DNA from 2 places in the Brevibacillus sp. AG genome. Region 2 is predicted to be linked to the other one. Evidence: predicted binding sites of a transcription regulator. Region 2 holds the regulator's gene; the other holds the start of a gene.
What was found. Region 2 encodes Rex, which represses fermentation and respiration genes when NADH is low (regulators of the CRP and FNR family bind a similar motif). Its sites were predicted from a motif close to TTGTGAAATATTTCACAA; they were not measured.

Region 1 (16,443 bases), on a different contig from region 2:
CAGCCAATCAATTGTCAGTGCCGCTCCCGCAAGCTGAGTGGCAAAAAGCCATTCAAGGCTTGGTCAACCAGTACAACAAGCAAGCGGCTCAATTGCTTGCGGCCTACGAAGCGAAGCTGTGAGTAGATAAACGTACAGGCGCGGATGTTCATCCTGCGCCTTTTTTGTGCTATTAAAAAAACGGCCAATATTTTACAATTAGCACGTAAAAGGAAGCGTGAACGCAAGCCGTGACCGCCAAGGAGACAATGAACGAGACAAACGAAATCTGATCGAGCTTGTAAGCGACAAAGAAAAATATCGTAAAGGCAATAAAGGCGATAAACGTACCTTCTTCTAGATAAGCAACAGTCATATGAAAATTCCACCTCTATTCAAGAAAGGATACCTACCCATCATGATTTCTATTGAAAAATTGAGCATACAAGATGCAGCCAGCTTGTTTCAATTTGAAGTGTGCAATCGCACTTTTTTTGAAAAATCGGTTCCCAGTCGGGGAGACGCTTACTACCAATATGACCATTTTTTACGTGGTCTGCAAGCCTTGCTCGACGAGCAGGCGCAAGGAATCTCGTTTTTTGGCCTCATAAAAAACAGCCAGGGTGACATCTTGGGCAGAATGAATTTGGTAGACATCGAGAAAGACGAAGGAATCGGACATCTCGGTTATCGAGTCGGGGAGGATACTGCTCGTTCCCCAATTGGCTGTCAAAACCATCTGTGCTAAAACTACAACGGATAACATCTCCTCGCAAAAAGTGTTGTTGAAAAATGGATTCGCGCCCTATGACATGGGGCTGGAAACACCAGATGACTTTCTCCACTTTCGCTTGGGCGTCCAAAGAGTAAGATAGAAACAGCAAAAAGTCCCCAGCCTACAAAAAGGCAAGGGGACTTTTTGGCGTTATAGGGTGTCCAATCACGGTTCCCACGGACGTCTCGTTCCGAGCATATCCGCGAGATGCTTATTGTCCTTGCGACGAACTTTCCGTTTCTCCGCTCGCTTTTCAGCACCATCATGCAAGAATTTTTCCTCTTCTGTTTCTGGAACGACCTTGGGAACGGGTGTCGGCCGTCCATCCTCGCCAATCGCCACAAACGTGAGAAACGACGTAGCACAGACTGTCCGAACGCCTGTTAGCAAATCCTCTGCGACAATTTTGACAAAGACCTCCATCGACGTGTTATGCGTCCATGTGACGAAGGCTTCGAGTGCAACCTCATTGTCCACTCGGATCGGCTGCAAAAAGTCGACGGAATCAGTAGAAGCGGTAACAACTGGTCCCCGGGCATGCTTCATGGCAGAGATCGCAGCAACATCGTCGATATGCGCCATCAGCCTGCCGCCGAACAGCGTATTGTGATTGTTCGTATCCGGGGGCAGCACATGGCTTGCTTTGAACGTGCGCGACTCCCGAACAAAACGTTGAATCGTCATAAAGGTAGCTCCCTTCTTTCTTGCAATCGGATTATGAATGATGACAATCTTCTCTCCTTTTCATTGTTCCACAAAAAAATGGATCTATTCCTCTTCGTTGGAGTAAGGCGGCGAATTTTATCAAAGGCTATGGACGGGATAAGGTATGCGAGAGGAGGTTTTTCGGTTTGGGGGATTATGTGCAGTATTTCAATAATCTTATCGCCTCGATCAATGATATTCCGAACAAGCTGATGAGTCTTCTATCTGTTATTCAGGCACCCATTCAGCATTTGACGAACACATTGATTGTCACAAACATCCTGTTGGGTCTACTTGTAATGACCTCTATTGCGAATGTGTATATGCTTTGTCGAAATGGGAAAAAGAGACGCTAATGCTGTTGCCACGAACGTCATTTGCCTCTATACTTGTGGAGTAGTTCATGGATAATAATGTAACGGTTGTTGCTACGACCGTCTCTATATCGAAAAGGTATGCACGTAAAAACAGCGGAAAGGAGGGTATCCACATGAAAAAAAGATCATTACTGTCTTTGCCAAAAGGAATTGGATACTCCACCGCTGTTTTCTTTGATCTGGCTAAATCACGGGAGAAGTATGTCCAAAAACGGATATAGCGACCATCCTTTGATGTAGTGGGATTCATCAGGATACAGTGGAAAAACGCCACAGGTCGCTTCCTGTGGTTTTCTTTTTAGGGCACCGCAGGATTTCCTGTGGTGTTTTTTTTATTTCGAAAAAGGGAGATGGATTGTATGCAAGGAAACGGAGAGAACATTTACGTAAGACTGGTACAGGAATCGGATGCACAGAGCCTCTTGGCGCTTGAAGGGAGAAACAGAGACTTCTTTCAAAACTTCACAGGGACGAGAGAAGAGGCGTTTTACACGCTGGAAGGACAAATCGACAGGATCAAGAGCTCGATGGCTTTAAAAGAAGAAGATAGAGGGTACGTCTTTGTCATTGCAGAAAAAGGACAGGATGAAATCATTGGGGAAGTCATCCTTTCAGAGGTTGTAAGAGAGAATCTGCAAAGCTGCTGGATCGGCTACTTCCTGGATAAAGAGCATAATGGAAAAGGCTACATGACCGAAGCGGTAAAACTCGTCGTTGACTATGCCTTCGAGACGCTAGGTCTTCACCGCTTGGAAGCAGGAGTGATGCCGCATAATATAGGCTCGATCAAGGTGCTGCTAAAAGCTGGTTTTCACAAGGAAGGGATTGCCAAGAAAAACGTGAAAATCAATGGTCGGTGGGAAGATCATCAAACACTGGCGATCGTCAAAGAAGAACAAACCGACCAGGTGAAGCCCAAGGTTCACCGCAAAAATCCTAGTACAGTTGCTCCGCCTATGGGACCCTATACACATCTGACGGTCGTTCCAAAAGGAGCCGATTTGCTCATACTTTCTGGGCAAGTAGGAATGGACCTTCATGGAGAGTTGCCGACAGATATAAAAGAACAAGTAGAAAACACGCTACAGAACATCCTGCGCAATTTTGAAAGTGAGTCAGTAACTGCGGACCATATCATCAAAATCAATATATGGGCAACCGAGCAAATGGATTGGAAGCATTTTAATCAGGTGTGGGAGAAGTTTCACGGGGGGACACCACCAGCGATGACGATGTCTTACGTCCCAGCATTGGCAGTCCCTTCTCTCAAAGTGGAGATAGAAGCTTGGGCAGCGAAATGGTAGGAAGGAAATAGAGGAGAAAGAAAAAGGGTGAAGCTTGTCGCTTCATCCTTTTTTCTGTAACTTTTTTCTAGCAAAAACGTCACTATTTTCAGGAGATAGAATGATCGTGAAGTTATTGCTGTTTTGACAGCAAAAGATGTCAAAACATGAAGGAATATGCGGACGAATCGAGAAGTTCTTTCTATTAGCTAGACTTTCCAAAAATACGAAAAAAACAGAGGGGAACGAGGAACTTGCTTTTACGAGTAAATGTCAGCTTGCTAGCTGTTTTCTTCCTGATTTTGCTGATGCCTCTGTCCATTGCGCGAGCGGCCACCCATGTAGACGTGGCGGTCGATCAGTTAAATATTCGAAGCGAGCCAGGTACGACTACCCAGATCGTCGCAACACTCAAAAAAGCCACGCGGTTGCCAATCACCAAACAGCAAAAAGATTGGACTCAGGTAAAGCTACCGAACGGCAATACCGGATGGGTCAATAATAAGTATGTGAAGATGATAGAAGTTCCACAGATCAAATATGTCAAAAGCAATGTGGACATGCTGAATGTTCGGGCAGAACCAAATGCCACTGCACAAATTTTGCAGATCATCGATAAAAACGGTGTGTTTTTGCAAATGAGAAAGCAAGGGGAATGGGCACAAATTAAGCTGTCTGATCAAAAGAACGGCTGGGTGAAAGTCAGTTACTTGACGGAGACAACGGCACCAGCACCGAAAACAGCCCCGGTACCAGCGCCTACTCCGGTACCAGTGCCAACACCAATCCCAGACCCGACAACATTTCCAGCACCGCCCCCTCCTGTACTCCCATCCAATACGGGAAGTGAATTCGGACAAGGGACAATCGTATTAACGGAAGGCTATGAAGTTTATGCACAGCCAGATATTCTAGGTACCGTCATTGGTCAAATTCATGGCGGGATGACAATCAATCATTACGGATATGCAAATGGTTGGTACACCATTAACTTTAACGGGACCTATGCCTATATCTTCAAACCAATGGAACAGACTGGGGCAGTACAGCCACTGCCGAATCCAACACCGGGGGCACCAGCGACTTTGCCAGCAACAACGCCTCCCGCTGTACAAGAACTACAGATTCGCGTCAAAAATCCGGATTCTAACATCCGCAACGGCCCCTCAACCGATCATGCAATCATCGGAACCGTTCAACCTGGACAAGTATTCCCGGTTGTGCAAACAGTAGGAGACTGGTACATCATCAGGCTGGCAGACAATTCGACCGCCTATATCGCGGGGTGGATCGTAGAGAAGATTCAACCAGCCGGTACTCTGCCACCGACAGGAGCAACGTACGAGTACAACAATGGGATGATTGGAAACGAGAAAGTGTATATCTATCACACCCATAACCGTGAGTCTTGGCGAAATGTTGCACGGAACCAACAAGGGAGCTCGGTAGATGATCCTGAGATCAACATCACGCTTGTTGGGAAAAGGCTGGGCGAGCTGTTGCAAGCAAGAGGCATTTCGGCAATGGCGAGCCAGGACGATTTCGCTCAGAGATTGAGGGAACAAAATAAAAGCTACTCGATGTCTTATTCCGAGTCGTACAAGGCGGTAGCGGCAGCGGCTGCAACCAGTCCGCACTTGCAGTACATTTTCGATATTCATCGGGATAGTGATGAGCCACGCAGCAAGGTAGCGATCACGATTAATGGCAAAACCTATTCCCGGATGCTGTTTGTAATTGGAACAGCGAATCCGAACCATCTGGCGAACAAAAAGCTGGCGGAAGAGCTGAACGCCCGTCTGGAAGCTTCTTATCCCGGTTTGTCGCGAGGGATTATCCTGAAAGGTTCAAATCAAGGGAACGGGGTGTACAATCAGTCGATTTCAGAGGGAGCCCTGCTTTTGGAATTCGGTGGTACGAACAACACCTTGGAAGAAGGCTATAATACAGCAGAAGCCTTTGCTGAAGTCTTCGGGAATTACCTGATCGAATCTCAAATCGCATTTAACTAAAAGTAGCACGATTCTTTTCGCCAGGAGCGAGAGAATCGTGTTTTTTTCCAGGAGGATAATTTTATGGCTACGCATCAAGAACACATACACGCGACTGACGATAACAGTAGGGGTCATCTTCAAGGTGACTGTGAAAGCTGCTTTGGCTTGTGCTGTGTGGCATTGCCTTTTGCTGCTTCCTCTGACTTTGCTATCAATAAAGACGCAGGCAAGCCCTGTAGTAACTTACAGGCAGACTTCCGGTGTGGTGTTCACACAAAGCTGAGGAAGATAGGCTTTCGCGGTTGTACTGTCTACGATTGTTTTGGAGCTGGTCAAAAGGTGTCTCAAGTCACTTATAGCGGCCAAGATTGGCGTAAAGAACCCGGATCAGCGAAGCAAATGTACGAAGTATTTCCGATCATGTGGCAGCTGCATGAGCTACTCTGGTATATAACGGAGGCGTTGACCAAGCAAGCTGCCCAGTCCCTCCATCCTACATTGAAGGAAGCGTTGGAGGAGACACAACGCCTGACGGATCACAGTCCTGAGGACATCCTGAAGCTGGACATCGCTTTTCATCGAGCAAAAGTTAACGAACTATTATTGCAGACAAGTGAATTGGTACGTAAGGACGCGGTTACCAAATACAAAGCGGGTAAGCAAGGAAAAACCTATGGCCGAGGCGCTGATCTCATCGGTGCCAAGCTCAAAGGCGCTGATTTACGAGGAGCCTATTTGCGCGGCGCTTATTTGATTGCTGCTGATCTGAGAGGAGCAGATTTGCGGGGCGCTGATCTCATTGGTGCAGATTTTCGCGATACAGATGTGAGCGGAGCGAACTTGACGGAGACGTTGTTTCTCACGCAGGTTCAGCTCAACGGGGCGAAGGGCGATGCAAGCACCAAGTTGCCACCTTCGTTCACGCGCCCACCGCACTGGGATATATGCAAAGCATGAAGATGTAAAAAGCAGGATGTCATTCGTTGACAACCTGCTTTTTGCTAGTAAAAGAGAGGGAACTAGAATTGCCCGATAAATTGAAGAAAAACATGGCGCTGGCGATTTCTAGGAATCCAGTCATTTGATTATCCCCAAGTCCAGATGCATTTTTACAAGTTTGGATTTGAATGCAACCCAACGATTTCGATTACTTCGACTACCGCTACCCTTTTCGGACCTTCCATGAAATATCCGATCACCCCAAGCTCAACTCTTTTAGTGTGCACCTCTTTACGCATGTGAGGGAAAAGAATCCACATGCGTGCAGTTCCTTCTAAAGGAACAGGGCTACCACTATCTAAAATGATCTTTCCGTTAGCATCCTCAAATTCAGGATGTATGGCAAATATTCCAGTTATTCTTATGTCATCTCCATCGTAAGAAAAATCACTTCGATATCCTTGAAACGGTGTTGCTTTTCTCCCGCCTTCATTTTCAGAGTAAAATCGATACTTTACTCGAAAATCAGGGTGGTGCTTCCTTATTTCTTCATACGGTATCCACATGTCATTTCCTCCGATCTTAGAAAAATATTGTTAATACATTTCAGCTTTTTCCGTATTAACTAGCGTGAGTCTCACAACCAAACAAATTGCGCAATTTGTTCATTCCATTTAGAAGGGAGGGGAAGTAGTTGGAAATGGCCCAAGTGAACACAGGCATCTGCCAAAACGAAGAAAACGATAGGCAAACAGAAAGCATGTCGACCGAAACGTTTGCCCAAATTTACGGTGAGTATTACAAGCGCGTCTACAAATATATTTGCTATCGGATCAACAATCACTATGCAGCAGAAGAAATATGTAGCCATGTGTTTGAAGTTGTTATTTCTAAATACAGCAGTTATTCACCTGCTAAATCAAACTTTGAAGTCTGGTTGTTTGCAATCGCCAGAAACGCAGTGACAGATTACTTCCGCTCACAGAAAAAAAGAATGAGTTTTTCACTGGATTCTATTCTGGATATGGTCCTGCCGAAGTCATCTCCGGAAGAAATTGTGATCAAGGGCGACAATCATCAAGCGTTATTTCAAGCACTGGCGAAGCTGAGTGACAAAGAACGCAATATCATCGCCATGAAATATGCGGCTGGACTAAAAAACGCGGAAATAGCAGACCTGCTTGGTGTCAGCGGTTCAAATATCGGCGTCGTGCTCTACAGATGCCTAAAAAAGCTACAAAAAGAATTGCAAAGAGGGGGCTTCCACTATGAAGAGTAAGCATGATCTAGACGATTTTCGTGAACTCACCGACTTGCTTACTGATCTGGAGCTGGATGACACCACTCCAAAAGCCAACATATACAATCGGCTGAAATTCAAATTGGAATCAGGAAACATACAACCAAATGATAGCAAAAAGGACGGGATCTATATGAAAACGAATAAATGGAAAGCTGCCACAGTTAGTGCTGTTGCTGTTGTTTGCCTTTTAGGTGCATTCTCGACTACATCATTTGCCCAAGGAATGCTCCAGACGATCCTGGCACGCTTTCAGGTGGGAAACATGGAAATTACCCAATATGATAAAGAGCTGCCTGCTACACAGTCCAATACCGAAGGAAACGAGACACGTGCAGAACGCAAAGCCCCCCCACAGCTAACATTGGAAGAAGCACGTGCAGCTAGCAAAATGGACTTTCCCGCACCGACATGGCTGTCAGAGCATTATTCCTATGTAAACACGGTTGTTCATGGCGAGGGTATGGTAGAAATTCAGTATAAAAAAGAGGAAGAGTTTCTTTCCTTGTTGATTTCAAACGGTGGCGAAAACGGCATCAGCACGACAGAGGGTGTCAAGATCGAAACAATCGGCGGGAAAAAGGTTTATTTCGCCAACGGGATCGTGATTTGGGAGCATGAAGGATTCACGTACGAGCTGTACCAGATGGCAGAGAAGAGCTTTGATGCTGCGACCATCGGCAACATCATCGAATCCTTGTCAACGAAATCCGCCAAAAAATAAGCGGTTGTTAGCGCATTTTCTCTTGGGGCTTTGTTAACTGAATAGGGGAAAGATGGACCCGTAGAAGGGTCCATCTTTTCTACATACGATAACTTTCGATATATTTTAAAAGAAAGTGAATAAATTACACATTTATCAAAATAAGTAGAGGCGCATAAGTCTAGCTAAAATCAAGGAAAAATCCTAAACAGTCACAGACTGTTAAAAATCATGTAACGAATCGGACACCCTCTAGGGTCAAAAGTCCTGCTACAATTATACATGACCGGAAACATACAGGGTAAAACAAACAAAAAACTCTCTCACGAAGATGAATGCGCAAAGGGGGTTACAAGAGAGAGAATCATTTGTGAATTTTTTCACATATATTTGTGATATTTTTCACAAAGTCGTAATAAATGCGGGTTTCCCCACTGGTATAATTCCGGTACATAAAGGCCAAAACGCGAAGAGAAAGGGATCTTGTACATGGATATAGTGGATTTGGGACGACTTCAATTTGCGATAACAACTATCTTTCATTTTGTTTTTGTGCCGATTTCCATCGGGCTGTCATTATTAGTAGCCATTATGGAAACGATGTATGTGGTAAAAAAGAATGACTTGTATAAAAAAATGGCCAAGTTTTGGGGAACCTTTTTACTCATAAATTTTGCTGTCGGGATCGTGACAGGGATTATGCAGGAGTTCCAATTTGGGATGAACTGGTCTGATTTCTCACGATTCGTCGGCGACGTATTTGGAACACCGCTAGCGATTGAGGCCCTCTTAGCATTCTTCCTCGAATCGACTTTTATTGGACTATGGGTGTTTGGTTGGGATCGTTTGTCCAAAGGTGTGCATCTCGCATGTATTTGGCTCGTATCCATCGGAACGATTCTTTCGGCTCTTTGGATTCTGGCAGCCAACTCGTTCATGCAGCAGCCAGTCGGCTTCGCTATCAATAACGGACGTGCAGAGATGGTCGATTTCTTCGCGCTCCTTACCAATGGACAATTACTATATGAATTTCCGCATACCATTTTTGCGGCATTTGCGACAGGTGCCTTCTTGGTAGCAGGTATCAGTGCTTGGAAGCTGTTGAAAAAACAAGACGTTACATTCTTTGTGCAATCTTTCAAAATTTCGATCGTGGTAGCATTGATCTCCTCACTTGCTATTGCTCAATTCGGTCATGGTCAGGCACAGTATTTGGTTGCTACCCAACCGATGAAAATGGCAGCGAGTGAAGGGCTGTGGGAAACAAGCTCAGACCCAGCTCCTTGGACGGTTTTTGCAACGATTGATCCAGAAAAACAAGAAAACGGTTTTGAAATAAAAATTCCTTACTTGCTTAGCGTCCTGACGTACAACTCACTTTCAGGTTCTGTACCGGGCATGTTGGAATTGCAGGCAGAGTATGAGAAAACCTACGGTCCAGGAAACTACATTCCACCAGTTCGGACGACTTTCTGGAGCTTCCGCATCATGGTAGCAGGCGGTAGTGCAATGATTTTGCTGGCTTTGTACGGGGCATACCTGACCTTCCGCAAAAAGCTGGAACAGCCAAACAAGCGGTTCATGCAGTTGATGGTTGCGGGTATCTCACTACCGTTCATCGCAAACTCAGCTGGGTGGATCATGACGGAGGTAGGTCGTCAGCCGTGGACGGTATTCGGGCTACTGCGTGTTGAAGATTCGGTTTCGCCAAGCATTAGTACAGGAGCGGTATGGTTCTCTCTTATCGCCTTCACGACGATTTATCTAATCCTGCTTTGCCTCTTGGCTTATCTGTTTGCTCGTGTGGCGAAAAAAGGACCGGATATGGATAGTCATGAGGAAGTAAAGGATTTACAGCTTCAGGATCCATTTGATCGTGTAAGGAGTGAACGTTATGGAGCTTAATGAACTGTGGTTCCTGCTCATTGCCGTTCTGTTTACCGGATTTTTCTTTCTCGAAGGCTTCGACTTTGGTGTAGGCATGGCGACGCGCCTGCTATCACGAAATGATTTGCAAACCCGGGTTTTGATCAATACGATTGGCCCGTTCTGGGATGCCAATGAAGTTTGGCTGATTACAGCCGCTGGTGCGATGTTCGCAGCGTTTCCCGAGTGGTATTCCACGATGTTTAGCGGGTATTATCTCGTGCTTACGCTGATTCTGCTTGCGTTGATTGGACGCGGGGTAGCATTTGAATTTAGAGGCAAAGGGAAAGGTGAGGCTTGGAAAAAGACGTGGGACGCAGCGATTCTGATTGGAAGCTTTGTACCGCCGATGTTGTTCGGTATGATCTTTGCCAGCCTGGTGAAAGGTGTGCCGATTGATCAGAATATGGAAATGACTGCGGGCTTCTCTGACATTGTGAATGGTTACTCGTTGTGGGCAGGAGTGACAGTTACAGGACTATGCTTGCTGCACGGCCTGAACTTCATCTCGCTGCGCACGGTAGGCGAGTTGCGTGAAAAATCACGTGTACTGGCGGCAAAGCTGTTGCCAATGCAAGCGGTTCTCATGGCGGTGCTTGTAGGGTGGACATTCATGGTAACCGATCTGTTTGAGCGTCAGGGTGTTTTGTTGACCGCAGCTGTACTCTTGGGTATTGTCGCTTTTGTACTGGCTCGTCACTACTTGAGACAAGGCAGGGAAGGATGGGCTTTCGGGATGACAGGTACGATGATCCTGTTGACGTTCGTCTCGATGTTTATCGGTTTGTTCCCACGGGTGATGGTCAGCACGATTGATAGCGCGTTTGATTTGACCCTCTATAATGCAGCTTCGAGTCCATACACGTTAAAAGCAATGACCATTGTTGCAGCAGTGCTTTTACCGTTTGTGCTAGCCTATCAGGCTTGGAGCTACTTCGTTTTCCACAAACGAGTCACTGAAAAGGATCATTTGGAGTACTAATGGACAAGGAATTGTTCCGATTACAAGGAATCCGACCGGTTATGCTGCTGCTAGCCGGTCTTTCCCTCCTACAAAGTGCGGCGATTATCGGTCAGGCACTGCTTTTGGCGAAGTCGATCGCAATCTTGTTTGAAGGTCAAGCGGTTCAGATGGCGTATCAGCCGCTTGCACTGTTTTTGGTCACGATAGCCGCTCGTCATACCATCGTTTGGCTGCAAAAGAAAGTCGCTGGCCGTTTTGCTGAAGCTTCTAGTGAGTCTTTGCAAGGGCGAGTTCTATCCCGATTGTTCGAGCGTGGTCCACGTTTTGCCGCCAGTGAAGGAAGCGGAAAGCTTGTTACGCTTGTCCTGGAAGGTGTAGAGCGTGTACGTACTTACCTGGAGTTGTCTGTTCCACGTACGCTAGATATGGTTTTTGTTACGTTTCCGCTTCTGGCATTTGTCTACATGCAAGATGTGATTTCTGGACTGATCCTGACGGTAACGATGCCTGTTCTCATCGGATTTTTTATCGTACTCGGTCTGGCGGCGCGTAAACAAGCAGACAAACAATGGCGCTCGTATCGAATGCTATCCCATCACTTCACCGATTCGCTTCGCGGGCTTGCGACGCTCCGGTTTTTGGGACGCAGCAATGACCATGGGGAGACCGTCGGTAGAGTGAGCGATCAATATCGATCTGCTACGATGCGTACGTTGCGCGTCGCGTTCTTGTCATCATTGGCACTCGACTTCTTCAGCATGCTGTCGGTTGCATTTGTGGCGGTCGGTCTTGGGTTGCGGCTGATTGAAGGAAACTTTGGGTTTGAAACGGCATTGGTCATACTGATTCTTGCACCGGAATACTTTTTGCCAGTAAGGATGCTGGGATCGGACTACCACGCCTCATTGGATGGCAAGGAAGCTTTGGGGACTATTCGTACCATTATAGATAGTGCCGCTACAGATGAACATAAGGAGGAAACACAAGCAACGAATAGCCAGACGTCTCTGACAGGCGGATGGGATGGGACGATTACTTTGTCCCATATTCGTGTCGTCGGTGAGGATGGCAGACAGCTACTGGGTGAGATATCTGGGGAATTGGGCAGCAACATGAGAAGAGTGGGCATTGTTGGAGCGAGCGGGGCTGGAAAATCAACCCTTCTCGGAGTGCTAGGCGGATTTTCTGATCCCGAAGCTGGTGTGATACAAGTAGATGGGCAACACATTACGGGGGATGCGAAGCAGGAGTGGCAACGGCAAATCGCTTACATCCCACAGCATCCGTATTTATTCAATCAATCGTTGGCGGATAACATTCGCTTCTATGAGCCGGAAGCGACGCAGGAACAGGTGGAGCAGGTGATTCGTGATGTCGGTCTTGCAGAGCTGGTGGACAGCTTGCCAAATGGCTGTGACGAAATCATTGGCGAAGGGGGCCGCACGTTAAGCGGCGGACAGGCACAGCGGGTTGCATTGGGACGTGCGCTGCTTGGCAACCGACCAGTGATTTTGCTCGACGAGCCGACCGCTCACTTAGATATTGAAACGGAATGGGAGCTAAAACAGACCATGTTGTCGGTGTTGGGGGACAGGCGTGTATTTTTGGCCACACATCGTTTGCATTGGATGCGAGACATGGATTGGATTTGGGTAATCGACCAGGGACGACTGGTGGAAGCGGGTACCTATGAACAGCTCGTTGCACAAAAAAGCGTATTTTATCGGTTGTTGACAGCTGGTGCCAAGGGGGAGAAAGGATGAAGGAAGCGCGAGAAGGCAATCAGGGGTGGTTTCTTCCATACTTTCGCCAATTTTTCTGGCAGTTTGCCGTAGCGGCTTTGCTGGGAACCTTGGCAGTGGCATGTGCGGGCGCTTTGCTTTATACGTCCGGGTATCTGATCTCTCGCTCCGCACTCAAGCCTGAAAACGTCTTAATGGTCTATGTTCCCATTGTACTTGTCCGGGCTTTTGGCTTTAGCAAAGCAGTCATTCAATACCTGGAGCGTTTGGTTGGACACGATGCAGCTTTGCGTGTGTTATCGCGTATGCGTGTGCGTTTGTACCAGGCCATCGAGCCGCAAGCACAGCTCCTCCGCACTCGTTTTCGTACGGGAGATCTGCTTGGTGTACTTGCGGATGACATCGAGCAACTACAAAATGTCTATCTGCGCTTTGTGCTGCCTGCTGTATCGGCGGTTCTCCTCTACGGGGCAGGTATTGTGGCACTGGGAAGAATGGACGGGATGTTCGCGCTGCTGATGGCGTTGTACTGTGGGTTTCTGCTGTTTGTTGCACCCGCAGTAGTCTTGTGGTCATCCATTGCAAAGAGTCGTCGGTTCAAGCAGGAGAGACAGGCAGCATATCGGGAGCTGACTGATGCTGTTTTTGGCATGAGTGACTGGATTCTCAGTGGTCGTACACAGCAGTTTCTCCAGTTGTTTACAAGACGGCAAAAGTCAGCTGCCCAGATCGAAAACTCCATTCGACGCGGAGAATGGCGAGTCCAGTGGATGTCGCAGTGTGCAATCGGTGGAGCCATTGTCTTACTGGTCATCTGGGCGGGCGGACTTGCCGCTGCGAATCAGATACCTGCTACGTTGATTGCTGCGATAGGGCTGGTCGCATTTCCGTTGATGGATGCGTTTGCCCGTATTTCTGACGCTGTTGTGCGAATGCCAGAATACAAGGAGTCTCTGGGGCGGCTTCGGGAGATCGAGGGCGGTCGTCCAGCCAGTGTGGAGGCGCAGAAGGAAAAGGTGGCTGATCAAGCAGGGGGCAGTTTGAAGCTCGATCATGTTCATTTTCGCTACCCACAAGCCAGCGGTTGGAGTGTGCAGGACGTGTCTTTTGAGGTGGCTCAAGGAGGGAAAATCGCGTTGCTCGGTCGCAGCGGAGCTGGTAAATCGACGATACTGAACTTGATTCGAGGTGCCATACAGCCGGAAGCAGGTCAGGTGACAGTAAATGGGCAGCCTGTCCAATCAGAAGAGGATTCTGCTTGTTTGTTTTCCGTGTTGAATCAGCAGCCGTATTTGTTTGACACAACCGTAGCCAATAACATCCGGCTTGGACGACCCGATGCGTCCGATGAAGAAGTGCGTGCTGTGACAGCTCAAGTCGGTCTGGATCAGCTGATTGAATCCCTACCGGACGGTTATCAAACACGGATGCAGGAAACCGGTTTGCGCTTCTCTGGCGGAGAAAGGCAGCGTATAGCCCTTGCCCGGATTTTGTTGCAAAACAAGCCGATTGTTCTCCTTGATGAGCCGACGGTGGGATTAGATCCGTTGACTGAACGCGATCTCATGACAACGATTTTCCGTGTCTTGCACGAGAAAACATTAATTTGGGTGACTCACCACTTGAGCGGTGTAGAGCAAATGGACGAGGTCATTTTTATGGAGCAGGGAGTCATCTCGATGCGAGGGACACATGAGCAGTTGTATCAGGACAATCCAAGGTATCGCAACCTGTATACATTGGACTGTCCGTTGGCGTCTGTGATGGAAATATAAGAAGAGGAAGACAGGCTGTTCCGGAGCGGGATAGCCTTTTTCGTTTAAGAGAGGGCCTCGCTGGTTACACCCCGGTAGTAATGGGTGTGCCCGTCATCATAAGTGGTTTGCCCTGAAAACTCGTGGTAATGACTTCCGTCCGGCAGCGGAATAGGCGGACCCGTCCATCCCCTGTAGTGATGTACATGTCCATCATTAAACGTAGTGGTTCCTTCGTAATAATGGACATGCCGATCTCTCATTCCTTCTGGGGATGACGTTCTGCCACGTATTCGGTGACGATGACGACCCGAAATGCTTGTCAGTGTGTCATAGCCATGAAAATGCCCGGGCCGATCGGCAAATCGAATAAAGCGTAATGAATGAGAGTGCTGAGAGCTCATCAAGAAACGCCCCTTTGCATGCATTTATCACTAGTAAATGCGTTTGTCAGGCGTTTCGAAACGGACATTCGTCTATGCGTTCAATAACTTGCAAATGAGAACACTAAAAGCAAAAGAGCCTTCCTCAGTGGAAAAGGCTCTCGTCTGATTAAAACAGTTTTTTCCCCATGATATGATCGAATGGAATCACGCCAATGACTCTACTATCATCGCTATTGTTGCGATTATCTCCCATCACAAACACATGGTTTTCCGGTATGACGATTTTGGCATCAGGTACGTTGACCATCTTTTCTTTTATGTACGGCTCATTTAACGACTGACCATTCCGATACAGGCTCTCGTTCTTAAACTCCAAAGTATCGCCGGGTTTGCCAATGACTCGTTTTACCCAGAATGTTTTGGCATCGCTTTTCCCCATGGCGAGCATGAGGAGAGGATTTTCAAGGATGTCATCTTGTAACGTACGATCTCGGTCTACACGGCTGTCGATCACGACAATATCGTTGTACTCAGGGAGATAAGAGAATGTGTGGGACAATTTCGACACATAGATGCGTTCGTCGTTTTGCAAAGTGGGCACCATCGATTGTCCATTCACTTTAAAAGGTTGGAGAACAAATATGTTAACCAGAATCGCGAGTGAAAGGGAGATGCCCAACGTTTTGGTCCAGCCCCATATATCTTTTACGCTTTTCAAATCAGACCGCATCCTTCCACATGACAGATTACTTTGGTGTGGCTATTGATTAGTACGTGAAGTGGTGCTTTTTGGTTACGTAAATGAAAAGAGAAGCTTGGGAAGCAAAATGAATTAAGCAAAAAAGCTGAAAAAGATGACAGCAAAAATGCCACTGGGGACAGAGGCGAGCAGGAAATAAAAAGTCCATTTCCATCTGCTTTTATAATCTTGCACTTCATGTTCTTTGTAATAGGCTGAGGGGGCGCTAAGGGCGTTATAAACCATTAATCCAGCTAGTGTAAGGAGACCGAATGCAAGGTACTCCGCATAATTGCCAGCTTGATCGATGTTCCCCGTCTTTATTGCTATGATCATACAGAGGATCTGCAAAGCAGCTCCAAAACCAAGTGCCTTAAGCATGAGAACCACCTGCTATTTTTAGGGGAATTTAACTGTAATTACGTTTAAAAGGATAAAACGTTTCAATCAGATTAAATCTTTTTAACAAACGAAACCCGGTCGTTTCCATTTCCATCATAATTAGAAGTCACAACGATTCCATCCACCATTTTATCTCCTTTTTCAACCGTAAAACCTAAGTTGGTGTGGAAGGAGATTGATCCTTTATTAACAGGAGAGGTAATGCATCGAATCGTATCGCATCCTTTTTGTTTTATGGTTTGAAAGAAATGGTGGTATAATTCGCGGCCCCATCCATCCTTTCGTTTGTCCGGATGTACCCCAACGAAGTGAATGTAAGCTTCTCCAGGGAACGTCTGGGACAAGAAGCCGATGAGGAAAGCGATGACTTCTCCATTCTCTTCAACAATAAAGCTCGTTGACTGGAAATGGACAAAAAACAGCTTGGGTAACATATCAGACATTTGTCGCCCACCCCACCAGTCGTTGAGGACCG
Region 2 (16,443 bases):
AATGACGGCTACGATTGATAGGATAATTCGTACTAACACAGCAAAGTAACTCCTTTACGTGGCTGACATTACAATCGGAATCGAAGCTGGTCTCTCTTCACTCCAACTGCTGTTTGCATTTGCAAATCCAGCTCCAGTTGGCGAAGCTGCCCCGTAGTTGACTCGTACCATAGTTGGTAATTGACTTTCATTCCGTCTGTTACGTTCGAAGACAAATCCTGAATAGGGAAGGATGGACCTAACCACATCGATAATAACGAAGAGACTTCCTCTGGTGGAACCGCTATCCGATATCCACTCCATCCTTGCCCTGCAGTATCTTCAAGGCGTTCAGGACTAACCGATTGCAAAACTCCCTTGAGCAATACTGCGTGCTCATGCGGGGTGAACATCGCATACGGCAGTGCGGCATGATCCTGTATCTGGCCATCAATTCGCACCGATACTGGTTGCCCATCTTTTCTGGCTATTTCAAGCTGGTGGCCACCGATTTCTCCTGTGAGCTGAAATTGCTCATTTTGATATCGCCCATGCAAGGTCTGATCCTGCATGTATACCAGAAATGAGCGTTCCTCTTCCTTCGTGATCTGCTCCAAAAGCTCCGCTACCGTCGTCGCTGTCTGCTCCGTTCCTGCTGTTTGTCTGACCGCAGACGCAGTATCAGTGCTGTCTGTATTGGCTGATCGACTTACTGTCCCCAATACAATCCCAAGGAGAAATAGACCGAGTAGGATAGGAATGAGCCACCACAGCATTTTGGGCCGGATGTACATGTCGTCCCCCCTGTCCCATTTTTGTCTTTAGCCTATGCTATACGGGAAGGTTTTAGAACGACACGGAAAAGTTGCTAATCATAGCTTAAGGTCGGGCGGTCATACTACATATACACCCCGAGGAGGTGAGCGCGTGACATCTTCGCAACAAACCACATCTCCTGACATACTTGGGTTTCTGTTACAGGAATACCGCGTCTCCTGGGCAGGATTGTCGTCTCCCTTGCGTCAATGGTCGCACACACCCACTCTTCATTTTCGCCATCATCTCCTGACAAAAGCTGTGGCAAAAATGAACAACGGAACGTCGTAGTATCCAATTCCCCTACCTACACCTACACTGCCTTACTCCTGTCCCCCACCTGACAGGAGCCTTTTACCGTTTTAACGTTTGGAATACGCGGTTTGCTTCATAAATCGCGCGCTCCTCATCGATGGTCAACAGCTTATGATTACGCATCAAGAATTTACCCGCTACAATCGTATCTTTCACATCGCGTCCATTTGCTGCGTACACCACGTGTGAAATCGGTTGGTGTGCCGGGTGGAAATGGGCTTGGTGGCTATCCAGCACGATCAAGTCAGCTTGCTTACCTACTTCAATGCTTCCGAGTGTTTCCTCTTGGAATACCCCTTCTGCACCATAACGAGTAGCCATGCGAAGTGCTTCCTCTGCTGGAACCGCTACTGGATCGTTGTTCACACCTTTGTGTAGGATCGCAGCGAGTTTCAATTCCTCAAACAAATTCAAATTGTTGTTGCTTGCAGAGCTGTCGGTACCCAGGGACACGCTTACACCTTTTGCCAACATTTTAGGAACTGGCGCAACACCACTAGCCAGTTTTAGGTTGCTCACTACGTTATGAGAAACTCTTACGTTGTATTTTGCCAAAATGTCGATTTCTTCATCCGTTAGGTGAACAGCATGCGCGACGAGTGTTGGACGATTGAACATTCCCAGCTTTTCCAAATGCGCAACTGGACGAAGCCCGTAGTCCTTCTCGTTTTGACCGACTTCCCAAGCAGTTTCAGACATATGGATATGAAGCGGCAAGGAAAGCTCATCGGCTTTTTCGATAATTTGGGTAATAAATTCTGGCGAGCACGTGTACGGCGCATGCGGTGCCATCATGACGGTAATACGCCCGTCTGCCTGATTATGCCATTCTTTTGCAAAAAGAGTCGCGTCTTTCAGCTTTGTTTGACGTTCTTCTTCGGAGCACAGACCAATCATCCCTCTGCAAAGGCGAGCGCGCATTCCAGCAGTATCGACTTCCTTCGCCACGACATCCATATGATCATACATATCCACAAACGTAGTGGTACCGGTACGAATCATCTCGATAAGCGACAGCTGGGTACCCCATTTTACTGTGTCTCCCGTGAATTGCGCCTCCAATGGCCACATTTTGTCTTCAAGCCATTGTTGCAGCGGCAAATCATCTGCATAACCGCGTAGGAGGGACATACCAGCATGTCCATGCGTGTTGATTAAGCCAGGCAGTATGTAATCACCTTTTTGATCGATGACTTCATCGTATCCCGCTTCCGACAGGTCCTCAGGAGTTGGGCCCACATACGTAATCTTGTTGCCTTCGAATGCTACGGCACCATCGTAAATGACTTCATTCGTATCGTTAACGGTAATGACTGTTGCGTGAATGAGGATCGTCTTTTTCATAGTATACACTCCATTCTTACGTCAAATAGTAGGCCAAGCTTTGCAGGTTGGACGTCACATCCGCATAGTGAATGCGAACATCTTTTCCTGCGCGAATCGTCGTAGGGGCAAAATTCAAGATCCCCCTGATACCCGCTTGAGTCAACTGATCACATACGGATTGCGCTGCAGGTGCCGGTACCGTAATAATCGCCAGCTTGATTTGCTTGTCGACGACTGTTTCTTCCAGCTCTGATAAAGGCTGAATGGGTATACCTGCGACTTTTTTGCCCTGCTTCTCTGGATTATTGTCAAAGATGGCCGCAATCCGCATGTTATCTTTCAAATAAGCGTTGTAGTTACTAATGGCATGGCCCAAATGCCCAGCTCCGACCAAAGCGACACGGATTTCATCCGTTAGCTTCAGAATTTCACGGATTTTTTCCACCAGATAATCGACATCATAGCCGATTCCCTTTTTTCCAAAATCACCAAAAGCTGCAAGATCCTTTCTGATTTGGGCAGGATTCACATCAAGATTCTTGCCCATCTGTTGGGAGGAAACGGTGGTCACCTCAACTTGCTGCAAATAACTGAGGTAACGCAGATAAATCGGCAAACGACGGACGACCGCTTCTGAAATCTTTTCGTGTTTTGCCACGTTCGGTCTTCCCCCCTAATTCTTTTGCTTCAAAATCCGATATTCTTTTCCATTCGATAAAATGGTAATGGAACCGTCGTCGCTGGTAACGTATGTCTCGGCCCATGACTCACCCAAGCGCTCCATGACTTCCGTCTGACCGTCTTTCATTTGATCCCGTGATCGGCCTGTTTGAATAATGGCGACCTGTGGATCGACTTGCGTCAGAAACGGTTGCGAAGAGCCTTGATTGCTCCCCTGACCTGCTACCTTTAGCACTTCCGCCTTCAGTCTGTCATTTTGCCGTTCCATCAGTCGTTCTTCTGCTTTTTCATTCACGGCGCTCATAAATAAAAATCTCAATTGACCGTGCGTCAATCGAAAAACGAGAGAATTGTTCTGAGGCGATAAAAATAACGGTTCATCCGGGAGCAAAACTTCCATGGAGATTTCTTGGTCAAGAGTGAGTACTTGTCCTTGCTCTGCTTCCATCTGTTTTTGGTTGGAGCGAAGCAGCACGACATGGCGAAGCGATGATGCGATCAGCTTGGGCAAAATGACGGCATCTACAAGCACTTGCTGGCTCAATGAAGCGTAGCCTCCCATATGCTCAGGCTGGTCGTTCGTCAACACGACATAGTCGAGCCGTGTGATCTTGAGCTCTGCCAAGCGTGCCGAGAGAACGGGCCAATCATCTGCCGTACCCGTATCAATCAGCATCGTTTTGCCACCTGGCATTCTCAAAAGTGTACTCTCACCATGCGGAAGTGCCAAGTAGGTGATAATGAGACCCGAAAATTCCTGCTCTGTCTCTGTTTCAAACGGGTCATCTATCTTCACTGCTGCTTCTTGCAAATACAAATGGCTATCAATCGAGCATGCGCAAAGGAAAATCGCACTAAGAACTACAATCCACCAACGCCACTCTTTTTTCCATAACATTTATTTTATCACCTTAATCCCTATGAGACTATTGCTTCATTTTATGAATCTGACAGGGATTGCATACTAAGGAATGGCTCTATGCGTTCTCGAAGCGTTGGCCATGGACCGCTTTCGATCTGAAATGGCGGCAAAGATTGAAGGAATGAGCGTCCATATCTCGACTCAACCACACGCGTGTCAAGAACGATCACGACCCCGCGATCCAAGTGGTGGCGAATTAATCGACCCACCCCTTGTTTAAATTGCAGAACGGCTTGTGGAAGAGACAAGGACATAAAAGCGTTTTTTCCTTCTGCCTTCAAAAGCTCGGCCCTTCCTTGATACACAGGATGATTCGGTGGAGCAAACGGGAGGCGAACAATGACTAGACTGCTCAGCCATTCCCCCTGGATATCGACACCTTCCCAGAAGCTGCTCGTCCCAAGCAGGACACTTCTCTCCATGCTTCGGAACAAACGAACCAGCTTGCTCCGATTATTGCTATCGATTCCGTGACCGAATAGCGTATACGGTTCTGGAGCATCCGCAAGCCGTTCCTTCATCGCTTGGTAAACAAGTCGAAGCATCGAGTGGGAGGTGAATAGAATCAGCGTCCTTCCTTTCGAAGCCAGTACCACATCAACACACCCTTGAATGACCGCCTCCAAATACGTGTGGTCACTCTCTTTGCCTGGTGCGGGGAAATCAGATGGAATCAACAGTAATCCCTGCTCTTCATAATGAAAAGGCGATGGCAGTGACAAGGTACGCACTCGTTCCTCGGACAGTTGGTCGAGACCAAACTGGCTTTTGATGTAGGAGAAGCTGTTTTTGACCGTCAGAGTGGCTGATGTCAAGATCAGACTCCGCTTCTGCGCGAAAAGCGGTTCTGCCAGTGAGTCGGCAACCTTCAAGAGTGCTGCTGACAAATGAACTTGCTTGCGAGCTGTACGGGACTCTACTTCCATCCAATATACATACTCGCCATCCTGCTCAAGTAAAAAGAAGTGAAGCAGCTCCACAACATTTTGCCAGTCTTTGATGAGACCGAATAAATCTGTCAGTAGACTGCGTACGACAAATGGTGGCTTTTCCTCTTGCGGAGTCGTTCGCAAAAGCTGCTCGATGCCCGCTGCGTATGCAGTCATCCCTTCTATCAGCTTTTTGGTTACTTTGCGTATCTTCTCGTGCTTACCTACAAACGATTCGACCCGATAACGTACTGTCTCACGTCCTGCGTCCGTCGTCTCCTCCGCACGGTCTGATGCCCATGCATACAAGAGCTGTGTCCATTGCTGCGCTTTCTCACGTAAGGCAGCGGACTGTTTTCTCAGCTCTAAAAGCTTTGTGGCGACATCTTCTTCTACCGCAGGCATCCAGCTTTGCAGCTCTTCTGCGAAGCGGGAAATTGCCCCACTCTCTTCAACCGATGCACGATCTAACAAGAAAAGAAGCTGCGTGGTTGAAAACTGCTTGCCTAAATGCTGTGTCGCGGCATCCTCCAAATGATGGGCCTCATCGATGATGGCAACTTCATACGAAGGGAGGATTCTGTTTTCCGCTTGCAAGTCGCTGATGAAAAGGGCGTGATTGACGATGAGTACATCGACATCGCGAGCCCGTTCCTTCGCCTGAAAATAGTAGCAGCGACTAAACCAGGGACAAGCCCGGTTCAAACAAGAGCTCGTATCACTTTTTACCTGTTGCCACAGCAGTTGACCACTTGGAGGCATGCTCAGCTCCTCCACGTCACCGGTAACGGTTTGCGTGAGCCACGTCAGCATCTGTCCTTTAACCAAGCGCATTTCTTGGCTGCTTCCTTCTACAGGCTCGTCTACGGCTTGTTCAAATTTACGCAAGCATAAGTAGTTTCCTCTGCCTTTTAGCGTCGAAGCTGTAAAGGAAAACGGCAACGACTCCTGCAAGGTAGCGATTTCCTTATGGAATAACTGTTCCTGCAATTGAATGGTATTGGTACTGACCACCAGCTGCTGCTGATTGTGATGAGCCCAAATGATCCCCGGTAAGAGATAGGCTAATGATTTTCCCGTACCTGTCCCTGCCTCTACCAATAAATGGGCACCATTCTCCATTGCCTCATAGACGGCATGCATCATCGCTTCCTGAGCATCACGACGTTGATACCCCGACATTTTCGCCTGCATATGCCCGTTTTCGCCCAAAACATCCTCGAGCTGGTCGGCAAACGCCTTGGTCACTGTCGCATCGATATGAGGACGCTTCAGAGACGCTGTTCCTTTTTCTTCCCGCTTCCGAAGGGCCAGCTGGCGGTAAACATCCCACATGTCTGAGGAATCCGTTTCGGTTGGCGTTCCATCCAACTCTGGCAACTCAATGAGCTTTTCCATCTCAATCTGACGTAAAAGAACCTCGATATCAGAGCGAAACGAAGAGACGAGCATCTGCAGGCGCTGGATCGTCACAAGCGGCAGTTTCTTTAAAATATCCAACAAGTGGAGAAACAGTTGCGCCGTTGCAAGTGCATCGCTGTCTGCTTGATGGGGATTATCGTGCTCGATTTCCAGCTCAGACGCCAGTTCTCCGAGTCTGTAGCTATTTTGCATCGGCAAAAGAACGCGGGATAGCTCCACTGTATCAAACACGTAGCCGTCAAACGCATAATAGCCCTGGCTCAGCAGGGCTTCTTGTAAAAATTGGAGATCAAAGCTTGCATTATGTGCAACAAAAGCTCGCCCGTCCAATAAACGCAAGAAATCTGGAAACACTTCTTCCAAGGAAGGAGCATCTGCAACCATCTCATTGGTAATCCCTGTTAATTGGGTAATAAACGGTGGAATATCCTGGCCCGGATGAATCAGGGTGGAAAAACTCTCGGTAATCAGCCCGTCATCGATTGCGACGGCACCAATCTGAATGATGCTGTCCCCTTGGCGTGGATGGCTTCCCGTCGTCTCAAAATCTACAACTAGTAATCGATTCAAACGTTGTCACCTCGTAACCTGGGCGGAAACATTCAATCCGCACCCATTCACATTCGGCAACGATGGGAAATATTCCTGCTTTCCTGTACATTTAAGGCTGTACGAGCTCGGTTTGCATTTCTGATTGACCGAGCTTGCTTGCACATAATTGCAGATAGATGGGGATTTCCCATAACTGTTCTGCGAATGGCAATGCCCGTTGAAAATATTGTTCAGCTAGGCGCCAATTTTCTTCCACAACCGCGATTCTTCCCAGATGAAAATACCCTAACGAACGTACATATGGCTCAGCGTCGTCCAGGAAATACTTTGCCAACCGTTTTGCTTCTTGTGTATCCCCCAGCTTTTCGTATGCGGAAATCATCCCGGATTGTCCGAGGCGATTGTCTCGGTTTTTCTCCAGCATGATCCGAAACGCTTTGATTGCGTCCTCTACCCTTCCATCAAACAACAGCATCCATCCATAACTAAAAAGAAAGTCGTCATTTTCGGGTGCAAGACTGATGGCTTTTTTGACGAGCGTCAATGCCCGCTTCGTACCTGCAATGAGCCACGTATTCCAGGCCAAGCCATGCCACGTCCACCCATCTTTTGGGGAACGCTCCGTCAAAAAGTGATAGCAAATTTGTGCCCGGTGATAATTGCCCACTGTTTCGTATAAAGAGGCCATTTCCTGAAGGGTATCGCTGTCCAAATCGCGCGTCGGCAGTTGCAAGCCTTTAGGCGGGCCCCATTCCACAGTCTGGTCCATCGTATGCAGTAATTTGGCAGCACGTAGCCATAGCATCTGTGCTTCCCAATCGTGCTCGTTTTTTTCTAGATACGGTTCCAATTCGTCCAAAGCTTCCTGTGCATCGCCATCTCTTAAATAGCATAGCGCGAGGTTGTATTTGGCTTCTTCCTGTTCTGGCTTGATTTCGAGAGACGTCTTAAAAGCTTGCGCCGCCTCTAACCACTGCTCCTCTTCAGCCAGAATGCAACCGATGGCATTAAAGCTGATGGCCACAACGGTAGGTGAGCTTGCTGTCCTGCCGAGAAGACGGAATTCTCGAAAGGCCAATTCATTCTCCTCGCACAAAAGGAGACTGTAGGCGTAGTACAGGCGTCCACTTTCCCAGTCTGGCGATTTTTGGACTAATTCTGCAAAACACTTTTTCGCGTCTTGGAACATGCGCAAATGATAAAAGCCTTCCCCTCGACGAAAAATCGGCTCGTATGGATTCGTTTCAACGGCCTTTGGTGATTTTGTATTCACCTTCGACTGATCCGTCTTTTTCTCTTCCACTGGAAGCTGGCCTTCCATTTCCTTGATGTTACGAATCGCATTCGATAATTTTTCTTCGAATTGCAGCCACAGGTCTACGACTGTATCACTTACTTGGCGCAATTGAAACAATTGTTCCGCGAGCTGAAGACGTTCTTGTTCAGAAGCTCCCTGCCACTTCTCTTCAATCGTCTGAGCTTTGTTACGAAGCGTATGAAACCAGTCCTCGATTTTCACAAGAAAAGCCACCCCCTATGAGGCATGAGTACTTTCATTGTCTCACAAGGCAGGTGGCTCTATGCAGGAATAGACAGATCGCTTACAGAATCGTCGCGTGCACTTCTTCAGCAATCAATTCTTTGATCTGATTTTTCTCATCCATGATGGCGACACGTGGCTTATAAGTTCTCGCCTCTTCATCCGTCATCATCGCATAGGCAATAATAATGACGATATCGCCCTCTTGAACGAGACGTGCAGCTGCTCCGTTCAAGCAAATGACGCCACTGCCTGGAGCACCTTCGATGACGTATGTTTCCAGACGCGCTCCGTTGTTGTTATTGACGATTTGTACTTTTTCATTTGGCAAAATATCCAGTGCATCCAACAAATTTTTGTCGATGGTAATACTGCCCACATAGTTCAAGTTTGCTTCAGTTACCGTTGCGCGATGGATTTTTGCTTTCATCATGGTGCGGAACACTAAGAATTCCTCCCTTATCTCTACTTGATGGATGTAATTGTATTGTCAATCAGACGCGTTTTGCCAAAACGAGCAGCTAGCGCGATAATGATCGTTTGACCTGCCGTTTCCTGCTCGACGGGTGTGAGCTCTGGATAGCTCAAAATTTCCACATAATCAATATCAGCCAGCGGCTTTTCTGAAATCATTTGCGTCATGCGATCTTTTATTTCAGAAAGAGCCATGCCCTGTCCCAACCATTCCACTGCTTGCTTGAGGCTCTGTGATAGCACGAGTGCTTGTACTCGCTCATCCGCTGACAAGTAGACATTCCGAGAGCTCAGAGCAAGCCCATCCGCTTCGCGTACAATTGGGCATGGAATAATTTGTACTAGCATCGACAAGTCGTGGACCATTTGCGTCACAACAGCTACTTGCTGGGCATCCTTTTGTCCGAAAAAGGCGTAATCGGGCTGGACAATTTGAAACAATTTATTGACGACAGTCGATACGCCATCAAAATGACCCGGACGAGAAGCTCCACACAACGGAGTCGTCACATTTGCCACTGAAATATTGGTCAGCATCGGTTTCGGATACATCTCGCTGACTTCCGGGGTAAACAGGAGGTCCACACCCGCTTCTTCCGCCATTTTACTATCCCGTTCGATATCACGCGGATAACGTTCAAAGTCTTCATTCGGCCCGAATTGCAGCGGGTTTACGAAAATGCTCATCACAACCAAATCACATACTTCACGAGCAGCTTTTACCAAGCTGAGATGACCTTCATGCAAAAACCCCATGGTCGGTACCATCCCGATCGTTTTACCTTGCCGACGTGCTTCTTTTATATAAACGCGCATCTCTGCGATTGTCGAGACTTGCTGCATCATTGTTTGCATCATGACTGCTTCGCTCCTTCCCCGTACAATTCCTTGATGGTTTCTTCAGAGGCATGAAAGATATGCTCTGGCCCTGGGAAGCTTCTTGCTTCGACTTCTTTGTTATAGGTCTCAACTGCTTCACGGATGGTTTCACCGATGTTTGCGTAACGCTTCACGAATTTCGGTGTAATATCCGATGCGTAGCCGACCATATCATGGAACACCAGCACTTGCCCATCACAAGTCGCACCCGCTCCGATTCCAATCACAGCGATGTCTAGCTTGTTTGCAATCATGCCTGCGACCTCTTCCGGAACACATTCCAGCACAATGGCGAATGCACCCGCTTCTTGAATCGCAAGGGCCTCGTCCAACAATTTTTTCGCTGCCTCCAGATCTCTTCCTTGTACTTTATAACCGCCTAATTGATGTACCGATTGCGGAGTAAGCCCAATATGTCCAACGACAGGGATGCCTGCTTGTACACAGCGTGTAATGATTGGAGCCAGTTCACGGCCCCCTTCCATTTTGACTGCCTTGGCCAGCCCTTCTTGCATTAGTCTGCCCGCGTTTTTCACTGCTTCCTCAACTGTTCCGTGATAGCTGAGAAAAGGCAGGTCTGCCACGACAAATGCACGCTTGGCCCCTCTCGTTACTGCTTTCGTATGGTGTAGCATATCCTCCATCGTAACAGGGATGGTGGAGTCATAACCCAGTACGACCATTCCCAATGAATCACCAACCAGAATCATATCAGCGCCAGCTTCATCCACTAATTTGGCTGACGGATAGTCATAGGCGGTCACCATGGTAATCGGGGTTCGCGTTTCTTTTTTCTTGCGGATACTCGAAGTCGTAATAGGTCTGTCGTGTGTTGCCATTGTTCATTTCTCCTCTTTCGCATCAAGCCCGTGGATCCTGTGAGGAATAAAAAAACCTTCTCGCGTCAATCGGGAGAAGGTTGTCCATGTCAAAAAGACATTTGCGTCCAACGGATTCCTTCTGTCTCGGTCCACACAGGCTCTGAGCAGATTTTTGTCCTTACACGTATTGCTTTAAGATTACACGATAGATACAAAAATACTCCGGGAGTACCGTTCACGAGGTGATACAGCCTCCAAATTGGAGTATAGCAAATGATTTAATCATTTGCACGATAATTGACATCAGCCGAATAAACTTTGTGGATCTGTCCCGCCTGATCCTCGACCTTGAGTACGCCTTCCTCATCCAAGCCAACGGCACGACCTTCAAGCTGTTGTGAAATCGTCTGGAGGGTCACCCATTTGCCAATGGTGTACGAATGATCCTCCCACTCTTGTTTTACACGCTCGAAGCCAGCCTGCAAATAATGGTCGTACTCTTCTTCAAAAATTCGGCAGAGTCGTTGGATAAACGAAACGCGCTTGAGTGGCTCGCCAGATTCAATACGAAGCGAAGTCGCAATCTGTGCCAGTTCTGACGGGAAATCTGACTCGACACTGTTGGCATTGAGTCCTATTCCGATAACTAAATAATTGACTCGATCAGATTCAGCATTTAGCTCTGTCAAAATCCCGCATACTTTTTTGTCGCCGATAAAAATATCATTCGGCCATTTGATTTTAACAGGCAACCCAGTCACTTCCCGGATCGTTGTCGCTACAGCAACTGCCGTTAGCAATGTCATCTGGGGTGTCTTCGGTAACGGAATCGCAGGTCGAATGATCAAGCTCATCCAAATCCCCGTTCCTTTCGCAGAATGCCACGGGCGGCCGAGTCTGCCTTTCCCACCTGTTTGCAGCTCTGCCAGCACAATCGTACCTTCTACTGCCCCTTTTGCCGCAGCCTCGTGTGCGAGTGGCTGTGTAGATACCACCTCATCGTAAGCGATGACATTTTGACCGATCCGATTCGTTTCCAGGCCAGCCATGATTTCTGCTGCTGACAAGCGATCAGGGGCAACCAGCAGGCGATACCCCGATTTTCGCACCGCCTCCACCTCGTAACCATCTCGGCGCAGCTCTTCGATATGCTTCCAAACCGCCGTCCTAGAGCAACCGCATGTTTGGCTTAATTCTTCACCAGAGATGAAACTGCCCGGCTGGTCACGGAATGCTTGAAGGATGACTTGCTTAATGTTCATCTTGTGCAACCTCTTTCTTTGCAACTTCGACGAGTGCTTCTGGTGTATTTGGTAAACCGTGCAGAGCCGTTTGTCTAAGCAACGATTCCAAGACGCGGACAATCCACTCGCCTGGCTTTTTCTGAATGGCTACTTGCAGGTCAAGCCCGGTGATTGCCAAATCCTTGATGGTTTTGACAGGCATGTTTTCGTATTGATCAAGGAGTGCTTGCATCGAAAACGATTGCCTCTCCTTCCACCAACACGCTTGCAATAAAAGGAAGAACTCGTTGCACGTGTCCAAACCGACTTCAAGCAGCAGTGGCCCCCACTCAATCGGTTGAGGGACATCCCATTGTGGCTGCAATCGCATCAGAAGTTCAACCAAACAACAAATTGCTTCTGTTTCGCGCTTGGACATTTTGAGGAATTGGCATACTTCACGCGATTGCACAGGTGAATAATTCGCCGCAAACAGTAGCAACGACCATTTTTGCGTCACGGTTTGCAAATGATGCAACCGCCAGACATGCTCATTTGAGAGGACGAACAGTTTTTCTACCTCAGGGGCATAAGCCATGAGTCTTGTTTCATTCAACAACTGACAACCTACCTCTGGGGCTTTGCTGTCGAGCGTTTTATTCAGCTCTTCCCTTATGCGCTCCACAGCAATATGAGCTAACAAAGGCGCAGTCTGTTTCATAGCAAGCATAGTCTGGTCTTCTATCGCAAAACCTAACTGGGAAGCAAAGCGCACACCTCGTAAAAGCCGAAGGGCATCCTCCTGAAATCTCTCAAGCGGAATGCCTACAGCCCGAACCAGCCGATGCTGCATATCCTCTCGTCCACCGAACGGGTCGTGCAATACTTGATGACGATCCATCGCCATTGCGTTCATCGTAAAATCTCGTCGCTCCAGATCGAGCCGAAGTTCTGAAACGAACTGAACTTCAGCGGGTCGACGGTAATCTTCATATTTTCCTTCCGTCCGAAACGTGGTTACTTCGAACATCTGCCCCTCTACTTTTACAGACACAGTACCGTGTTTCAGACCAGTCGGGACATGATCGGGAAACAATCGGATGACGTCGCCGGGATGGGCATTCGTACATATATCTATATCATGAACAGGTCGTTGTAAAAGCCAATCGCGGACGCAACCACCTACATAGTAAGCTTCGAAGCCGTGTTCCTCCAATCTGTCGAGAACACGCTTTGCCAATTCTATCGCCAATCCAATCCCCCCTTTCTGGTTTGCTCCGCCTGATCTAGACAAGGAGGCGTTTTCATGAGAGTTTTGTATGGATTGTTTATTTTAATATCCAAGGTGCATCAATTAGCCAAAAGCTCAATCTTGCGTTCAAAAGCTTAGTTTTACACCGGATTGCTTGCCAGCAAGTTGGCGTAAAGTGCTTCATACTGAGAGGCGATCGTTTCGTGACAAAACGTTTTGCAGGATCGCTCGATGCTATTCGCGGAGAATTCACGGTATAGCTCTTCGTTTTGCAAGAGACGTATCGTTTCTTTCGCCATGCCTTCAACGTCCCCAATTGGACGCAAGAAGCCGTTCACACCATCTAGGACGACTTCGGGCAAGCCCCCTGCCACTGTAGCGACGACAGGCACACCGCAAGCCATTGCTTCCAATGCGACGAGTCCGAAGCTTTCCTTTTCCGATGGAAGCAGCATGATGTCTGCCATCGACAATACCTCAGCGACGTCTTCTTGCTTGCCGAGGTAGCAAACATCGTCACTCAGACCGAGCTCAGCGATCATCTTGCGGACCAGACCCATTTCGGGACCTTCACCAATGAGGATCAGTCTGGATGGCACTTCTTCACGTACACGCGAAAATATTTCAATCACATCCGGCACTCGTTTGACCGGACGGAAATTAGAAATGTGCATAAGAATTTTTTCACCATTCGGTGCAAATACCTTTTTCAGCTTCGTAACCTCTTTCGGGTAATAACGCCGCTTGTCTACGAAGTTGTACACAGGAACAATTTCTTTTTCAACATGTAGCAGCTCTTGTGTTTGCCTGATCAAATCATGGGACACCGCTGTTACCAAATCGCTTCGCTCAATGCCGAAGCGGATCATATCACTCAAATTCGAGTCATACCCCAGAACAGTAATATCCGTCCCGTGCAAGGTGGTCACAATTTTCAAATGATCCCCTACCATTTGCTTGGCAAGGAACGCGCACAACGCATGTGGCACAGCATAATGCACATGTAATAAGTCCAGGTTTTCATTTTTCGCCACTTGTGCCATTCGGTTCGCCAAGGTCAAATCATAAGGTGGATATTTAAAAACATCATAGTTGTTCACTTCTACTTCATGATAAAAAATGTTCGGGTGAAACGCACCTAAGCGAAATGGCATTCCACCTGTGATGAAATGGACTTGATGTCCTCGCTCGGCCAATAGCTTGCCCAGCTCTGTGGCTACTACACCCGATCCGCCCAATGACGGATAGCAAGTAATCCCGATCTTCATACAGTGTCACTCCTTCTCACAAGCTCTTTAATACATACGGAGCTGCACTGACAAATCCTTCTGCGTAGGCTACACCAACCTGCTGACCAAACAGTCGCTCTCGATACTCGACAGATTCCAGATACCCGTTGGTAAGCGGTGTTTGAACGCCACCTTCTTCTAGCTCAAACTGACTACGGTAGCAACGCAGCGCCTCCATTTTTTGCGGATAAACAGCGGTGATATCCACGACAACCTGAGGCGTGACAGTCGAATTAATGAAATAGTAAAGGAATTGCGAAGGTCGATAGGCAGGCACAGAAGGCTCTGGCAAATACTTGCGGATGCCCGCATTAAACACCGCCTCTCGAACGATTCGACTTACACTTTCGTGATCTGGATGACGATCCGCGAAATAAGGCGCAAGCACAATGGCTGGACGAGTTTCGCGAATGAGCTTGACGACACGTTCAATCGCACTTTCTCTGACTGCTTCCAAGCCACGATCAGGCAGGCCAAAGTTATAGCGAGCAGCCACTCCCATCACTTGGTCAGCTGCTGTCGCTTCTTGCTGCCTTCTTTCAACCGTTCCATTCGAAGACAATTCAGCATAGGTCAAGTCGAGAATCCCCACGCGCTTTCCCTGTTTAGCGGCCAAGATCAGACTGCCTGCCGCACCGATCTCGACATCGTCAGGATGAGCGCCTATTGCCAAAATATCGAGTGAACTCATGCTTCATTCTCCTCATGCACCACTTCACGCCAATCCAGTTGTCCCAGCTCCAAAGCCTTCAGCATGATTTCTGCCGAACCGAGATTGGTGGCAAACGGTATCTTGTGCACATCACACAGTCGAAGCAGTGCGATAATATCAGGCTCATGTGGTTGAGAGGTAAGCGGATCACGCAAAAAGATAATCAAATCCATCTCATTGCGGGCGATCATCGCACCGATTTGTTGATCGCCTCCTAATGGCCCTGACAGAAATCGGGTTAGGGACAGCGACGTAGCTTCCATGATTCGCGACCCAGTTGTTCCTGTGGCATACAGGTCATGTTTTGCCAAAATGGATTCATAGGCCATCGCTAGTTGCACAATCTGTTCTTTCATTCGATCATGGGCAATCAATGCAATTTTCAAGAAAACCTCTCCCTTTATGGCTGGGTATCGTGTGTATGTTAATCAAACGTTTAATCAATCAGATGTTCCAATCCGTAAATCAATCCGTTCATATTCATTACGGCTTTAATGGCCATATTCACGCCTGGCATGAAAGATTCCCGGTTAATCGAATCATGGCGAATAGACAGCGTTTGGCCTGTTGCACCAAACAAAACCTCCTGATGAGCAACCATACCTGGAAGACGGACACTGTGAATCCGGAATCCTTCGTAATCTGCTCCGCGAGCGCCTGGAATCGTTTCTACTTCTTCAGGATGCCCTTGCTTGAGCTCTTCCCGAACGGCTGCAATCATCTCAGCGGTCTTCAAAGCAGTTCCGCTTGGCGCATCCAGCTTGCGGTCATGATGCAACTCGATAATTTCCACATGCGGCATATATTTTGCTGCCATTGCGGAAAACTTCATACATAGAATCGCACCAATCGCAAAATTCGGGGCAATGATAGCACCCAGTCCCGCTTCTTTATAGCGCGCAGTCATCTCTTGCAGCTGTTCTGTTGTCAGGCCCGTAGTTCCGACAACTGGTCTCACACCACGAGCCAAACAGAGCTCCATATGACGGTAAACCGTATGGGGTGTAGTAAAGTCGACCAGAACATCCGGCTTCATTTCGTCCAGTTGTTGATTGATTTTCTCTTCGCTCACACGCGTATCCAGATTGCCAGTAAAAACAAGTGAGGTATCCTGCGCTAGCATTTTCACTACCTCTTGCCCCATTCGACCATTTGCGCCTGCAACTGCTACACGAATTTGTTTAGTCATGCTGCTCGTTCTCCTCTATTCTCGTCCAGCGATCTTTATCGCGAGTATTAAACTTGTGCATAATACGATCAAACGCTTCCTGCAAATCGATTCCGAGCGAGTTTGCGAAACAAATCACGATG

Region 1: a site for Rex is predicted at 8,424-8,441, ahead of POF51_RS18600 (cytochrome ubiquinol oxidase subunit I). Genes of this name have one in related genera too.

Annotation. Positions count from the first base shown of each region.
Region 1 covers NZ_JAQMYO010000006.1:463,784-480,226, forward strand. The annotation lists gene POF51_RS18545 (WG repeat-containing protein) at 1-122, shown strand, start outside; gene POF51_RS18550 (hypothetical protein) at 173-355, opposite strand; gene POF51_RS18555 (GNAT family N-acetyltransferase) at 398-727, shown strand; gene POF51_RS18560 (acyl-CoA thioesterase) at 920-1,438, opposite strand; gene POF51_RS18565 (hypothetical protein) at 1,606-1,815, shown strand; gene POF51_RS18570 (GNAT family N-acetyltransferase) at 2,196-3,140, shown strand; gene spoIIP (stage II sporulation protein P) at 3,374-5,131, shown strand; gene POF51_RS18580 (pentapeptide repeat-containing protein) at 5,195-6,070, shown strand; gene POF51_RS18585 (hypothetical protein) at 6,223-6,618, opposite strand; gene POF51_RS18590 (sigma-70 family RNA polymerase sigma factor) at 6,753-7,331, shown strand; gene POF51_RS18595 (hypothetical protein) at 7,321-8,076, shown strand; gene POF51_RS18600 (cytochrome ubiquinol oxidase subunit I) at 8,545-9,960, shown strand; gene cydB (cytochrome d ubiquinol oxidase subunit II) at 9,950-10,963, shown strand; gene cydD (thiol reductant ABC exporter subunit CydD) at 10,963-12,708, shown strand; gene cydC (thiol reductant ABC exporter subunit CydC) at 12,705-14,462, shown strand; gene POF51_RS18620 (YmaF family protein) at 14,507-14,845, opposite strand; gene lepB (signal peptidase I) at 14,994-15,557, opposite strand; gene POF51_RS18630 (hypothetical protein) at 15,660-15,947, opposite strand; gene POF51_RS18635 (GNAT family N-acetyltransferase) at 16,019-16,443, opposite strand, start outside.
Region 2 covers NZ_JAQMYO010000001.1:872,877-889,319, forward strand. The annotation lists gene POF51_RS03795 (cell wall elongation regulator TseB-like domain-containing protein) at 1-39, opposite strand, end outside; gene POF51_RS03800 (hypothetical protein) at 69-773, opposite strand; gene POF51_RS03805 (hypothetical protein) at 907-1,086, shown strand; gene POF51_RS03810 (amidohydrolase) at 1,150-2,454, opposite strand; gene POF51_RS03815 (redox-sensing transcriptional repressor Rex) at 2,471-3,094, opposite strand; gene POF51_RS03820 (ComEC/Rec2 family competence protein) at 3,110-4,015, opposite strand; gene dinG (ATP-dependent DNA helicase DinG) at 4,057-6,960, opposite strand; gene POF51_RS03830 (tetratricopeptide repeat protein) at 7,052-8,461, opposite strand; gene panD (aspartate 1-decarboxylase) at 8,544-8,927, opposite strand; gene panC (pantoate--beta-alanine ligase) at 8,948-9,814, opposite strand; gene panB (3-methyl-2-oxobutanoate hydroxymethyltransferase) at 9,811-10,674, opposite strand; gene POF51_RS03850 (biotin--[acetyl-CoA-carboxylase] ligase) at 10,935-11,918, opposite strand; gene POF51_RS03855 (CCA tRNA nucleotidyltransferase) at 11,908-13,131, opposite strand; gene bshA (N-acetyl-alpha-D-glucosaminyl L-malate synthase BshA) at 13,272-14,399, opposite strand; gene bshB1 (bacillithiol biosynthesis deacetylase BshB1) at 14,416-15,111, opposite strand; gene POF51_RS03870 (methylglyoxal synthase) at 15,108-15,518, opposite strand; gene dapB (4-hydroxy-tetrahydrodipicolinate reductase) at 15,569-16,321, opposite strand; gene POF51_RS03880 (nucleotide pyrophosphohydrolase) at 16,314-16,443, opposite strand, start outside.